3 regions of the Streptomyces sp. NPDC005496 genome follow, and region 3 is predicted to be linked to each of the others. Evidence: riboswitches for the same ligand, from Rfam matches in the RefSeq annotation. Region 3 holds a riboswitch; each other region holds the start of a gene.
The links. Region 3 has a riboswitch for thiamine pyrophosphate ahead of ACFYQQ_RS00080 (purine-cytosine permease family protein). Riboswitches for the same ligand answer to the same signal wherever they lie in the genome.
Positions count from the first base shown of each region.

Region 1: linked by a shared signal. The riboswitch ahead of ACFYQQ_RS35875 (thiamine ABC transporter substrate-binding protein) and the one ahead of ACFYQQ_RS00080 (purine-cytosine permease family protein) in region 3 are both predicted to bind thiamine pyrophosphate.
Region 2: linked by a shared signal. The riboswitch ahead of thiO (glycine oxidase ThiO) and the one ahead of ACFYQQ_RS00080 (purine-cytosine permease family protein) in region 3 are both predicted to bind thiamine pyrophosphate.

Region 1 is NZ_JBIAJQ010000015.1:130,614-135,024, reverse strand. Features, by position in the region: gene ACFYQQ_RS35890 (phosphatidate cytidylyltransferase) at 1-640, shown strand, start outside; gene ACFYQQ_RS35885 (hypothetical protein) at 727-936, opposite strand; gene rlmN (23S rRNA (adenine(2503)-C(2))-methyltransferase RlmN) at 1,076-2,182, shown strand; TPP riboswitch at 2,268-2,373, shown strand; gene ACFYQQ_RS35875 (thiamine ABC transporter substrate-binding protein) at 2,453-3,535, shown strand; gene ACFYQQ_RS35870 (iron ABC transporter permease) at 3,511-4,411, shown strand, end outside.
Region 2 is NZ_JBIAJQ010000020.1:45,828-50,238, reverse strand. Features, by position in the region: gene ACFYQQ_RS38930 (Rv2175c family DNA-binding protein) at 79-450, opposite strand; gene ACFYQQ_RS38925 (FAD-dependent oxidoreductase) at 540-1,766, opposite strand; gene ACFYQQ_RS38920 (hypothetical protein) at 1,799-2,149, opposite strand; TPP riboswitch at 2,202-2,314, shown strand; gene thiO (glycine oxidase ThiO) at 2,312-3,508, shown strand; gene thiS (sulfur carrier protein ThiS) at 3,505-3,705, shown strand; gene ACFYQQ_RS38905 (thiazole synthase) at 3,709-4,411, shown strand, end outside.
Region 3 is NZ_JBIAJQ010000001.1:14,437-18,847, forward strand. Features, by position in the region: gene ACFYQQ_RS00070 (DUF4232 domain-containing protein) at 1-36, shown strand, start outside; gene thiD (bifunctional hydroxymethylpyrimidine kinase/phosphomethylpyrimidine kinase) at 61-888, opposite strand; gene ACFYQQ_RS00080 (purine-cytosine permease family protein) at 939-2,339, opposite strand; TPP riboswitch at 2,329-2,423, opposite strand; gene ACFYQQ_RS00085 (pyruvate carboxylase) at 2,577-4,411, opposite strand, start outside.

The DNA.
Region 1 (4,411 bases), on a different contig from region 3:
GCCTCTCGTGCCGCTCGCGATCGGCGGTGCGGCCATGGTCGTCGCCGGGTACGCGCGGGGCACCGAGGGCGCCTGGGTGGCGATGGCGCTGACCGCGCTCGCGGTCCTGGTCTGGCGGATGACGGAACCCCCCGAGGGGTACCTCAAGGACGTCACGGCCGGGGTCTTCGCCGCCTTCTACGTGCCGTTCCTCGCCACGTTCGTCGCCCTCATGCTGGCGGCCGACGACGGTCCCTGGCGCGTCCTGACGTTCCTGCTGCTCACCGTCGTCAGCGACACCGGCGCGTACGCCGTCGGCTGGCGTTTCGGCACGCACAAGCTGGCGCCGCGCATCAGCCCCGGCAAGACCCGTGAGGGTCTCGGCGGCGCCATCGCCTTCGCCATGGCGGCGGGTGCGCTGTGCATGGAGTTCCTGATCGACGACGGCAGCTGGTGGCAGGGACTGCTCCTCGGGCTCGCGGTCGCGGTCAGCGCCACGCTCGGCGACCTCGGCGAGTCCATGATCAAGCGGGACCTCGGCATCAAGGACATGGGCACGCTCCTGCCGGGGCACGGCGGCATCATGGACCGGCTGGACTCGCTCCTGCCGACCGCGCCGGTGGTGTGGCTGCTGCTGGTCCTCTTCGTGGGGTCCGGCTGACCTGCGCCGCTGAGGCTTTGCTCCGAACGGGGGGCCCGCTGTCCACAGGACGGCGGGCCCCTCCTTCGTAGGGACGGGTCCCGGCGTCAGTCCGTGCCGTACTCGTGCGGCCGGCCGCCCTGCCACTCCACCCAGTCCGGGTCGTCCAGCAGCTCCCAGGCGTCCGGGAGTCCCGCGCGCCGCAGAAACTCGACCACGTCGGCGTCGCTGTGCGCGAGCCCGGCCACCTGGGCGCGGATCGTCACCCGGCGCCCGCCGGTGCCGGTGACGCGTTGGACGACGATGGGGCGAGACATGTTTTCGTACACCCGTTCGATACTAGGGGTAGGTGTGCCTCCGGCGACAGCGCCCCGCGTGACCGAGTGACTCCGGGCCCCCTGCCGGCACAACGCGGCCCCCGGATCACACCATTCGATCTGCGACACTGGTACAGCCATGCCTAAGCCCGGAGAACTTACTTTCGTCGCCCCCCGCGGAGCCAAGAAGCCGCCGCGGCACCTTGCCGATCTCACGCCCGCCGAGCGCAAAGAGGCGGTCGCCGCGATCGGCGAGAAGCCGTTCCGCGCCAAGCAGCTCTCGCAGCACTACTTCGCGCGGTACGCGCACGACCCGGCGGAGTGGACGGACATCCCGGCCGCCTCGCGCGGCAAGCTCCAGGAGGCGCTGCTCCCCGAGCTGATGTCGGTCGTGCGGCACATCAGCTGCGACGACGACACCACCCGCAAGACCCTCTGGCGGCTCTTCGACGGCACGCTCGTCGAGTCCGTGCTGATGCGCTACCCGGACCGGGTCACCATGTGCATCAGCTCGCAGGCGGGCTGCGGGATGAACTGCCCGTTCTGCGCCACCGGACAGGCCGGCCTCGACCGGAACCTGTCGACCGGCGAGATCGTGCACCAGATCGTCGACGGGATGCGGGCGCTCAGGGACGGCGAGATCCCCGGCGGCCCGGCGCGGCTCAGCAACATCGTGTTCATGGGCATGGGCGAGCCGCTCGCCAACTACAAGCGGGTCGTCGGCTCGATCCGGGCGCTCACCGACCCCGAGCCCGACGGCCTCGGGCTCTCGCAGCGCGGCATCACCGTGTCGACCGTGGGCCTCGTGCCCGCCATCCACCGGTTCGCCGACGAGGGCTTCAAGTGCCGCCTCGCCATCTCCCTGCACGCGCCGGACGACGAGCTGCGCGACACCCTCGTCCCCGTCAACACCCGGTGGAAGGTCCGCGAGGTCCTCGACGCCGGCTGGGAGTACGCCGCCAAGTCGGGGCGCCGCCTGTCCATCGAGTACGCCCTCATCCGGGACATCAACGACCAGGCGTGGCGAGGTGACCGGCTCGGCCGGCTGCTCCGGGGCAAGCCGGTCCACGTGAACCTGATCCCGCTGAACCCGACACCCGGCTCCAAGTGGACCGCCTCCCGTCCCGAGGACGAGAAGGCGTTCGTCGAGGCCATCGCGGCGCACGGCGTGCCGGTCACCGTCCGGGACACCCGCGGCCAGGAGATCGACGGGGCGTGCGGGCAGCTGGCCGCGTCCGAGCGGTAGGGGACGGGCTCGTCCCGGCCCCGGTGACGGCGGTCGGGGCCCGCGGAACGGCGGGCGGTAGTCTGACTCCCGTACACACATCTTCATATTCCGACAGGGGAGCGCCACAGCGCTGAGAGTGCGGCACGGGCCGCAGACCCTCTGAACCTTGCCCAGGTCATTCTGGGTAGGAAGTTCGGTCATCACTCAAGCTGTTGCGCCCTGCCCGGGAACTTTCAGAGGTTCCCGGGCAGGGCCGCGTCTCTTCCTGGTCACTCCAGGAGGAATCCAGTGAGCACCACCACGAAGTTCACGGCCGCGATCGTGGCCACCGGACTCGGGCTCGTCACGCTGTCGGCGTGCGGCTCGTCCGACTCCGGGACCGACGCCGCCGGCTCCAAGACCGTCACCCTGGTCAGCCACGACTCCTTCATCGCCTCCAAGGACGTGCTCAAGGAGTTCGAGAAGCAGTCCGGCTACCGGGTCAAGGTCCTCAAGGACGGCGACGCCGGGCAGGCGGTCAACAAGGCGATCCTCACCAAGGACAACCCGCAGGGCGACGTCTTCTTCGGCGTCGACAACACCCTGCTGTCCCGCGCGCTCGACAACGGCCTCTTCCAGCCGTACGAGGCCAAGGGGGCGGACGGGGTGCTCCCCGAGTACCGGGCCGACCAGGGCAAGCACCGGGTGACCCCCATCGACACGGGCGACATCTGCGTCAACTACGACAAGGCCTGGTTCACCGAGCACAAGCTGACCCCGCCGAAGTCCTTCGACGACCTCACCGAGCCCGCGTACAAGAACCTCCTCGTCACGGAGAACGCCTCCACCTCCTCGCCCGGCCTCGGCTTCCTGCTCGGCACGGCCGCCGCGTACGGCGACGGCTGGCAGGGCTACTGGAAGAAGCTCAAGGCCAACGGCGTGAAGGTCGTCGACGGCTGGGAGCAGGCCTACAACGAGGAGTTCTCCGGCTCCGCCGGCGGCAGGAAGGCCAAGGCCGACCGCCCGCTCGTCGTCTCCTACGCCTCCTCCCCGCCCGCCGAGGTGATCTACGCCGACCCGAAGCCGAAGACCGCGCCCACCGGCGTCGCGACCGGCACCTGCTTCCGGCAGGTCGAGTACGCGGGCCTGCTCAGCAACGCGAAGAACACCGAGGGCGGCAAGGCGCTCGTCGACTTCCTGGTCTCCAAGCGGTTCCAGGAGGACATGCCGCTGAACATGTTCGTCTACCCGGTGATCGAGGGCGCCCGGGTGCCCGCCGAGTTCACCGCGTTCGGCCCGCAGGCGAAGGACCCCGAGACCCTCGCCCCCGCCCGGATCGCCGACCACCGCGACCAGTGGGTCAAGTCGTGGACCTCGCTCGTACTGAAGTAGGCAAGCCGCCCGCGAAAGCGGCGACCGGGAGGCGCGGGAGTGCGGCGCGGCTCGGTCTGATGGCCCTGCCCGTCGCGTTCTTCGCGGTCTTCTTCGCCTACCCGGTCGCGGCGATCGTCGCCCGCGGGCTGCACGTCGGCGGGGCCTGGCGGTTCGCCAGGATCGCCGACGTGCTCGGGCAGTCCGACGTCCGGCACGTCCTGTGGTTCACCACCTGGCAGGCGCTCGCCTCCACCGCGCTCACCCTGCTGGTCGCGCTCCCCGGCGCGTACGTCTTCGCGCGCTTCGACTTCCGGGGCAAACAGGTGCTGCGCGCGGTCGTGACAGTCCCGTTCGTGCTGCCCACCGTCGTCGTCGGCACGGCCTTCCTGGCGCTGGTCGGCCGGGGCGGGCTGCTGGACGAGCTGTGGGGCGTACGCCTGGACACCACCGTGTGGGCGATCCTGCTCGCGCACGTCTTCTTCAACTACGCGGTCGTCGTACGGACGGTCGGCGGCCTCTGGTCGCAGCTCGACCCGCGCCAGGAAGAGGCCGCCCGGGTGCTCGGCGCCTCCCGGTTCGCCGCCTGGCGCAAGGTGACCCTTCCCGCGCTCGGCCCCGCGCTGGCCGCCGCCACGCTCATGGTCTTCCTCTTCACCTTCACCTCCTTCGGTGTGGTGCAGATCCTCGGCGGCCCCACCTTCTCCACCCTGGAGGTGGAGATCTACCGGCAGACCTCCGAGATCTTCGACCTGTCCACCGCCGCGGTGCTCACCCTCGTGCAGTTCGCGGCGGTCGGCGCGATCCTCGCCGTGCACGCCCGGACCGTACGGCGCCGGGAGACCGCGCTGCGGCTCGTGGACGCCTCGCTGACCGCGCGCAGACCCCGCGGCGCCG
Region 2 (4,411 bases), on a different contig from region 3:
CCCGTGGTCGGTGGCGTACGGACCACGGCGGCCGGTCGGGCCGGCGGGCCGTGGTCCGTACACCGGAAGGTTGTCGGATCAGACGGCGAGCGCCTGGGCGCGGCGCTTCACCTCCGTGCCGCGATTCTCGCTCAGAGCCTGCGCGGGGGTGCCGGGCAGGGTCGAGTCGGGGGTGAAGAGCCACTCCAGCATCTCTTCGTCGGTGAAGCCGTCGTCCCGCAGGAGCGTCAAGGTGCCGGACAGGCCCTTGACGACCTTCTGCTCGGCCCCGTCGATGAAGGCGGCGGGGACGTGCAGCGCGCGGTTCTCACCACGGCGTACGGCGATGAGCTGGCCGTCCTTGACCAGCTGCCGGACGCGGGTCACCTCGACGCCGAGCAGTTCGGCGATGTCGGGGAGGGTGAGCCAGGCGGGGACGAGAGCATCGATCTTTGCGTCAATCTCGGTCACGGGACAAGCCTGCCATCTGGGACCGACAGTCGGAAGCCGAGGCCGTCCGACCTGGGGAGGAGCAGGCGGGCGGCGGACCGCCGGACGCCCTACGCCGCCGCCGTCTTCAGCGGCTTGGACGGGTCCGTCAGGGCGTCGGCGTCCATCGGCGTCCCCGCCTCGATCAGCTTGCGTCCCTGGGCGAGGTCCCGGGGCCGGCCCACGGCGAGCAGGGCGACCAGGCGGCCCTCGCGGAGCCAGCAGACCGTCCAGGCGGCGCCCGAGGGGTCACCGCGCCACAGGGTCGTGTCGGCGGAGGCGTGGTGGCCGACGTACTGGACGAAGCGGCCGAACTGCTCGGACCAGAAGTAGGGCACCGGGTCGTACGCCGCGGGGGCCTCGCCGATGATGTTCGCCGCCACCGTGCGCGGCCCCTGGAGGGCGTTGTCCCAGTGGTGGACCAGCAGGCGCCCCTCGTAGCGGCCCGACGGGAAGGAGGCGCAGTCGCCGACCGCGTAGACGTCGGGCGCGGAGGTGCGCAGGTGGGCGTCGGCCACGATCTCGCCGTGGGCGCCGAGTTCGATCCCGGAGCCGGCGAGCCAGGCGGTCGCGGGGCGGGCCCCGATGCCGACGACGACCGCGCCGGCGGGCACCCGCGAACCGTCGTCCAGGACCACCGCGCCGGGCTCGACGCGCTCCACGCGCGCGTGGGTGCGCAGCGCCGCCCCGCTGTCGGCGTACCAGCCGGCCATGGGGGCGGCCACCTCGGGAGGCAGCGCACCGGCGAGCGGCCGGTCGGCGGCCTCGACGACGGTCACCGCGCATCCGGCCTCGCGGGCCGCGGTCGCGAACTCGGCGCCGATCCAGCCCGCTCCGACGACCACGATGTCGTGCTGCTCGGCGAGCACCGGGCGCAGCCGCTCGGCGTCGTCCAGGGTGCGCAGCAGGTGGACTCCGGGGATGCCCTCGGTGCCCGGCAGCCGAATCGGTTCCGCCCCGGTGGCGATCACCAGGACGTCGTACGGCACGGGCCCGTCGGCGGTGTCCAGTTCGTGGTCCCCGGGGCGGGCGCCGAGCACCTCGCAGCCGAGCCGCAGTCCGATGCCGAGCGCCTCGAAGTCGACGTCGAAGGCGGAGCCCTCGGCCTTGCCGAGCAGCACCGCCTTGGACAGCGGCGGCCTGTCGTACGGCTGGTGCGGCTCCCCGCCGATCAGGGTCACCGTGCCGGTGAAGCCCTGTTCCCGCAGGGCGACCGCGGTCTGCACCCCGGCCATGCCCGCGCCCACGACGACGACTCGCGGCGCCGTGCGCTCCCCGGACTGCGTCTGCTCGCTCACGTGATCACCATAGACATCTGACACCACGTCAGTCACCGGGCGTGCTGGACGATCTCCTCCACCACGCTCGTCCCACTGCCCTCCTGCGACTCCCACTGCCAGTTCTCCTCAAGCCGTACCCGTCCGTCGGCCAGCTCGACGACCAGGGACACGCAGTGCCCGGAGGATGTCGTTCCGTCGTGCTTCAGCTGCACGTACCGGAAGTCGAGGCGGTCACCCTCACGACTACCCACGAGATGACCTCGTACGACATCGCCGCCCGCGTAGTCGGCCCAGATCCGTCCCTCCCGCTCGTGGTAGGTGAACCGGGTGCGGGTGCCGACCTGGCCCGGCGCCTGGTCGGCGACCGGGGCGAGGACGAGGCCGTCGAGCGAGCGGGCCATGCGGGGAGCTCCTCTACTGGGGGGCCGGGGCGACGGGCTAGGGTGGCCAACGTAAAGCACACGCGGGAGCCCGGACGCACCGGGCTGAGAGGGAGGCTGGACGGCCTCCGACCGTACGAACCTGATCCGGGTCATGCCGGCGAAGGGAGGGGCTGGACGCCCATGTCGCGTACCTCACAGTCCACGGACACCGCACGCGGGCCCTCGGGCTCGCCGGACGTCCTCGTCGTGGGCGGGGGCATCATCGGTCTGGTGACCGCCTGGCGGGCCGCGCAGCGCGGGCTCACCACCGCGGTCGTGGACCCCGAGCCGGGCGGCGGCGCCGCCCAGGTGGCCGCCGGCATGCTGGCCGCCGTCACCGAACTCCACTACGGCGAGCAGACGTTGCTCGGCCTCAACCTGGCCTCCGCCGAGCGCTACCCCGACTTCGCGGCGGAGCTGACCGAGGTCACCGGTCTCGGTCTCGGCTACCGCCGCTGCGGCACGCTCGCCGTCGCGCTGGACGCCGACGACCGCGCCCACCTGCGCGAACTGCACGCGTTGCAGCGCCGGTCGGGCCTGGAGTCGGCGTGGCTCAGCGGCCGGGACTGCCGCCGGCTGGAGCCGATGCTCGCACCGGGCGTGCGCGGCGGGCTGCGGGTGGACGGCGACCACCAGGTCGACCCGCGCCGGCTCGCCGCCGCCCTGGTCGTGGCCTGCGAGCGCGCCGGTGTCGTCCTGCACCGCACCTGGGCCGAGCGGCTGGACGTCGTCCGGGGCCGGGCCACCGGGGTGGTCACCACGGACGGCACCGCCCTGCCGGCCGGCCGGGTCGTCCTCGCCGCGGGCAGCCTCAGCGGACGGCTGGCGGGCGTCCCGGAGGACCTGCTGCCGCCGGTGCGCCCCGTGAAGGGGCAGGTGCTGCGGCTGACCGTGCCGCCGCGCTACGCGCCGTTCCTGAGCCGGACCGTGCGCGCCGTCGTGCGCGGCAGCCACGTCTACCTGGTGCCGCGCGAGAACGGCGAGCTGGTCGTCGGCGCCACCAGCGAGGAGCTGGGCTGGGACACCACGGTCACCGCGGGCGGTGTGTACGAGCTGCTGCGCGACGCCCACGAGCTGGTCCCCGGGATCACCGAACTGCCGCTGACCGAGACCCGCGCCGGGCTGCGCCCCTGCTCGCCGGACAACGCCCCGCTGCTCGGGCCGACCGGACTGGACGGCCTGCTGCTGGCCACCGGCCACCACCGCAACGGCGTGCTGCTCACCCCGGTCACCGGCGACGCCATGGCGCACGTCCTGACCACCGGTGAACTCCCGGACTTGGCACGCCCCTTCACCCCCCGCCGCTTCAGCACCGCCCTCACGGAGCAGCCCGCATGAACATCTTCGTCAACGGGGAGCGCCGGCACGTCGCCCCGGGCACCGCGCTCGACGCCCTCGTCGCGACCCTCACCGCTGCCCCGTCCGGTGTCGCCGTCGCCCTCAACGAGACCGTCGTCCCGCGCGGGCAGTGGGCCGGCACGGCCCTCGCCGACGGGGACCGCGTCGAAGTCCTCACCGCCGTCCAAGGAGGCTGACCCATGGCCGACGACCCCTTCGTCCTCGGCGGCACGTCCTACGCGTCCCGCCTGATCATGGGCACCGGCGGCGCCCCCAGCCTGGACCTGCTGGAGCGCTCCCTGGTGGCCTCCGGCACGGAGCTGACGACGGTCGCGATGCGCCGGGTCGACCCGCGGGCGCACGGTTCGGTGCTGTCCGTCCTCGACCGGCTCGGCATCCGCGTCCTGCCGAACACGGCGGGCTGCTTCACCGCGGGCGAGGCGGTCCTCACCGCCCGGCTCGCGCGGGAGGCCCTCGGCACCGACCTGGTGAAACTGGAGGTCATCGCCGACGAGCGCACGCTGCTGCCCGACCCGATCGAGCTGCTGGACGCCGCCGAGACGCTCGTCGACGACGGGTTCACGGTGCTGCCGTACACGAACGACGACCCGGTGCTGGCGCGGAAGCTGGAGGACGTCGGCTGCGCCGCGATCATGCCGCTGGGCTCGCCCATCGGCTCCGGCCTCGGCATCCGCAACCCGCACAACTTCCAGCTGATCGTGGAGCACGCGCGCGTGCCGGTCATCCTGGACGCGGGCGCCGGGACCGCGTCGGACGCCGCGCTCGCCATGGAGCTGGGATGCGCGGGTGTGATGCTCGCCTCGGCCGTGACCCGGGCGCAGGAGCCGGTGCTGATGGCCGACGCCATGCGGCACGCGGTGGAGGCGGGGCGGCTGGCGTACC
Region 3 (4,411 bases):
ACGGTCTCCCTGACGCCCCTGCGCACCGGCCCCTGACGTACACCCCGGGTCCGGCTCGGGTCAGCGGTTCTCGCGCAGCCGCCAGCCGTGGTCGACCGGGCCCAGACCCGCGCCCAGCGGGAAGCCCGCGGCTATCGCGCCCGTGACGTAGTCCTTCGCGCGCCGCACCGCCTCCGGCACGGGCAGCCCCTGCGCCAGGCCCACGGCCACCGCGGAGGCCAGGGTGCAACCGGTTCCGTGGGTATGGCGGTTGTCGTGGCGGGGCGCGCGCAGCCAGTGCTCCTCGGCGCCGTCGGTGAGCAGGTCCACGGCCTCGCCGGGCAGGTGCCCGCCCTTCACCAGGACCCAGCGCGGCCCGAACGCCAGCAGCCGTTCGGCCGCCTCGGACATGCCCCGTTCGTCCGTGGCGCGGACACCCGTGAGCTGCGCGGTCTCGTCCAGGTTCGGGGTGGCCACCGTCGCCACCGGCAGCAGCGCGGTACGTACGGCGTCCAGGGCCTCGTCCGCCAGCAGGCGGTCGCCGTGCTTGGAGACGCTCACCGGGTCCACGACCACCGGCGCGGCGGTCCCCGCCAGCAACTCGGCGACCAGGCGCACCAGTTCGGCCGAGGCGAGCATGCCGGTCTTCACGGCCTGCACGCCGATGTCGTTTACGACGCTGCGGTACTGCGCGCGCACGGCATCGGCCGGGAGCTCCCAGGCGCCCTGGACGCCGACGGAGTTCTGCGCGGTGACCGCGGTCAGCACGCTCATGCCGTGCGCGCCCAGCGCGAGCATCGTCTTCAGGTCGGCCTGGATGCCCGCGCCGCCGCCGGAGTCCGAGCCGGCGACGGTCAGGACGCGGGGCGGCGCGAGGGACGGTGCGGCGGGGCCGGTGGAGGGAGTCATACCTGGTTCTCCGTACGGGGAAGGGGCGTGCGGCGGCGGGGACGCCGGGGTCAGCGGCGGGCGCGCAGGCGCAGTGGGGCGTACACCACGAGGGCCGCGGCGAAGGCCACGGGGTAGGCGAGGTCGGCGCCGTGCAGGGCCTTGGCCACCGGGCCGACGTACAGGCTGGTGCTCATGAACGGGACCGCGGCGGCGAAGGCGGCGGCGAACGCGACGAGCGCCGGCCACCACGGCCGCGGGCGGGCCTCCTCGGCGGCGAGGTCGACCGGTGCGCCGCTGCGGGCCCTGCGGCGCACGCTCCAGTCGACGGCCACGACGGCGACGAACCCGGGGATCCAGTAGCCGACGAGGAGGAGCACGTTCTGGAAGCGGGCGGTGGTGTCCGCGGCGTGCATCCAGAGCACGAGCGGGAACCCGAGCGCCGCGGCCAGGGCGGCTGCGACGGGACGCGGCAGCCGTACCCCCATGGTCTGCAGTGCCAGGGAGCCGCTGTAGTCGTTCATGGCGTTGCTGCACAGGGCGGCGAGCGCCACGGCGAGCAGTCCGAGGGCGCCCGGTACCCCGCCGCCGAGCAGCGCGTCGACGCCGTGGGCGGTCTGGTCGGTGAAGACGGACGCGCCCCACAGGCCGAGCGCCTGGACGGCGACGAAGGAGACGGCGAGACCGAGCAGCGTGCACCGGAACATCCGGGGCCGGGACGCGGAGCGCGGCAGGTAGCGGCTGAAGTCGCTGGCGTAGGGGGCCCAGGACAGGGCGAGGCTCAGTGCGACGGCGCAGGTCAGGACGAAGGCGCCGGCGCGGTCGGCGCCGTGCGCGGTGGCCGTGGCGAGGCGTGGGTCACCGGTCGCCAGTCTGGCCGTGAGGGCGAGGAAGGCGGCGCCGAGCGCGAAGGTCATCACGGTCTGGAGGCGGTGGATCGCCTCGTACCCGAGGACGCCGAGCGCTCCCTGTGCGGCCATCACGACCAGGACGCCGAGCCAGAACGGCCGGCCGCAGAGCTGGGCCAGCGCGTCTCCGCCGAACAGGCCGATCAGCGCGTCCCAGGCGATCGACGACAGCCACTGCAAAGCGCCGGGCAGTACGACGGCGGGGCCGAACGCGAGCCGGGAGAGCGGGAGTTGGGCCGCGCCGGTCTGGCTGCCCCAGGTGCCGAGGAAGGCGGTCGGTACGGCACCGAGGAGGGTGCCGAGGACGACGGCCGCGAGCGCGGTGGCGAAGTCGAGGCCGAGTGCGGCGCCGACGGTGCCGGTGAACACCCCCGTCATGGTCAGGTTGGGCGCGAACCACACGGTGAACAGCCGCCCGGGGCCGCCGTAGCGGGCGTCCTCGGGAACGGGCGCTATGCCCCGCGCCTCGACCCGCAGGTCACCGGGGGCCGCGGGCATCCGCCCGTCGAAGGCGCCCTGCGGGCCTGCGACGGCCACCTCGCCACGGGCATGCGGCAACGACATGAGACATCCCTCCGCCAGTCCTAACTGGTTCAGGTTCGACGGGTGTGATCTCAGCCCTCGTGCGGGGCACCCCGTGTCCGGTTGTGCGGGACAGGATAGCCACAGGGGTGGGGGGGGGGGGGGGGCCGGGGGGGGGGGGGCGGGGGGGGCCCCCCCCCCCCGCGCCCCCCCCACCCCTGTGTCACGTGCGGCGGAGCGGCCGGACGGGCCTGGCTGCCGGGTCCGGTGGGTCGGGGGTCAGGCGATCTCGACGAGCAGGTCGCCGCCCTCCACCTGCTGGATGCGGTTGATCGCGAGCCGCGACACCTTCCCGGACTTCGAGGCGGTGACCGAGGCCTCCATCTTCATCGCCTCGATGGTGGCGACCGTGGCGCCCGCCTCCACCTCGTCGCCCTCGGCGACCGCGAGGGTCACCACTCCGGCGAACGGCGCGGCGACGTGACCGGGGTTGGCCCGGTCAGCCTTCTCCGTCGCCGGGATGTCGGAGGACACAGCGGTGTCGCGTACCTGGATCGGCCGCAGTTGGCCGTTGAGCGCGGACATCACGGTCCGCATACCGCGCTCGTCGGCCTCGCCGACCGCCTCCAGCTCGATGAGCAGCCGCACGCCCGGTTCGAGGTCGACCGCGTACTCCTTCCCCGGGCGGAGTCCGTAGAAGAAGTCCTTGCTGTCCAGCAGGCTGGTGTCGCCGTAGGTCTGGCGGTGCGTCTCGAACTCCCGTGTCGGGCCCGGGAACAGCAGCCGGTTCAGGGTCGCGCGCCGGTCCTTGGCGAGGCCCTCGCGGTCGTCCGCGGAAAGCTCCTCCTGCGGCTTGGGGGCAGCGCGCCCCTCCAGCGCCCTGGTACGGAACGGCTCGGGCCAGCCGCCGGGCGGGTTGCCCAACTCGCCCCGCAGGAAACCGATGACGGAGTCGGGGATGTCGAACCGGTTCGGGTTGGCCTCGAAGTCCTCCGGCGAGACACCGGCGCCGACCAGGTGGAGCGCGAGGTCGCCGACCACCTTCGAGGACGGCGTGACCTTCACCAGGTGACCGAGGATGCGGTCGGCGGCGGCGTACATCGCCTCGATGTCCTCGAAGCGGTCGCCGAGACCCAGCGCGACCGCCTGCGTGCGCAGGTTGGACAGCTGCCCGCCGGGGATCTCGTGGTGGTAGACCCGCCCGGTCGGCGAGGCCAGGCCCGCCTCGAAGGGCGCGTAGATCCTGCGGACGCTCTCCCAGTACGGCTCCAGGTCGCCCACGGCCTTCAGGCTCAGCCCGGTGGGCCGCTCGGAGTAGTCGGTCGCGGCGACGATGCCCGACAGCGACGGCTGCGAGGTGGTGCCCGCCATCGACGCGACCGCTCCGTCGACCGCGTCGGCGCCGGCCTGGATCGCGGCGAGGTAGGTGGCGAGCTGGCCGCCCGCCGTGTCGTGGGTGTGGATGTGCACCGGCAGCTCGAACTCCCGGCGCAGCGCCGAGACGAGGGTCGCCGCGGCCGGGGCCCGCAGCAGGCCCGCCATGTCCTTCACGGCCAGGACGTGCGCGCCGGCCTCGACGATCTGCTCGGCCAGGCGGAGGTAGTAGTCGAGGGTGTAGAGCCGCTCGGAGGGGTCGGACAGGTCGGAGGTGTAGCAGAGGGCGACCTCGGCGACGGCCGTCCCGGTCTCCCGTACGGCGTCGATGGCGGGCCGCATCTGCCCGACGTCGTTCAGCGCGTCGAAGATGCGGAAGATGTCGATGCCGGTGGCCGCGGCCTCCTGCACGAAGGCGTCGGTGACCTCTGTCGGGTACGGGGTGTAGCCCACGGTGTTGCGGCCGCGCAGCAGCATCTGCAGGCAGATGTTCGGCACCGCCTCGCGCAGCGCCGCCAGCCGCTCCCACGGGTCCTCGGCGAGGAAGCGCAGCGCCACGTCGTAGGTGGCGCCGCCCCAGCACTCCAGGGACAGCAGTTCGGGCAGGGTCCGGGCGACCACGGGCGCGATGGCGAGCATGTCCTTGGTGCGGACCCGGGTGGCGAGGAGCGACTGGTGGGCGTCGCGGAACGTGGTGTCGGTGACGCCGATGGTCGGCGATTCGCGCAGCCGGCGGGCGA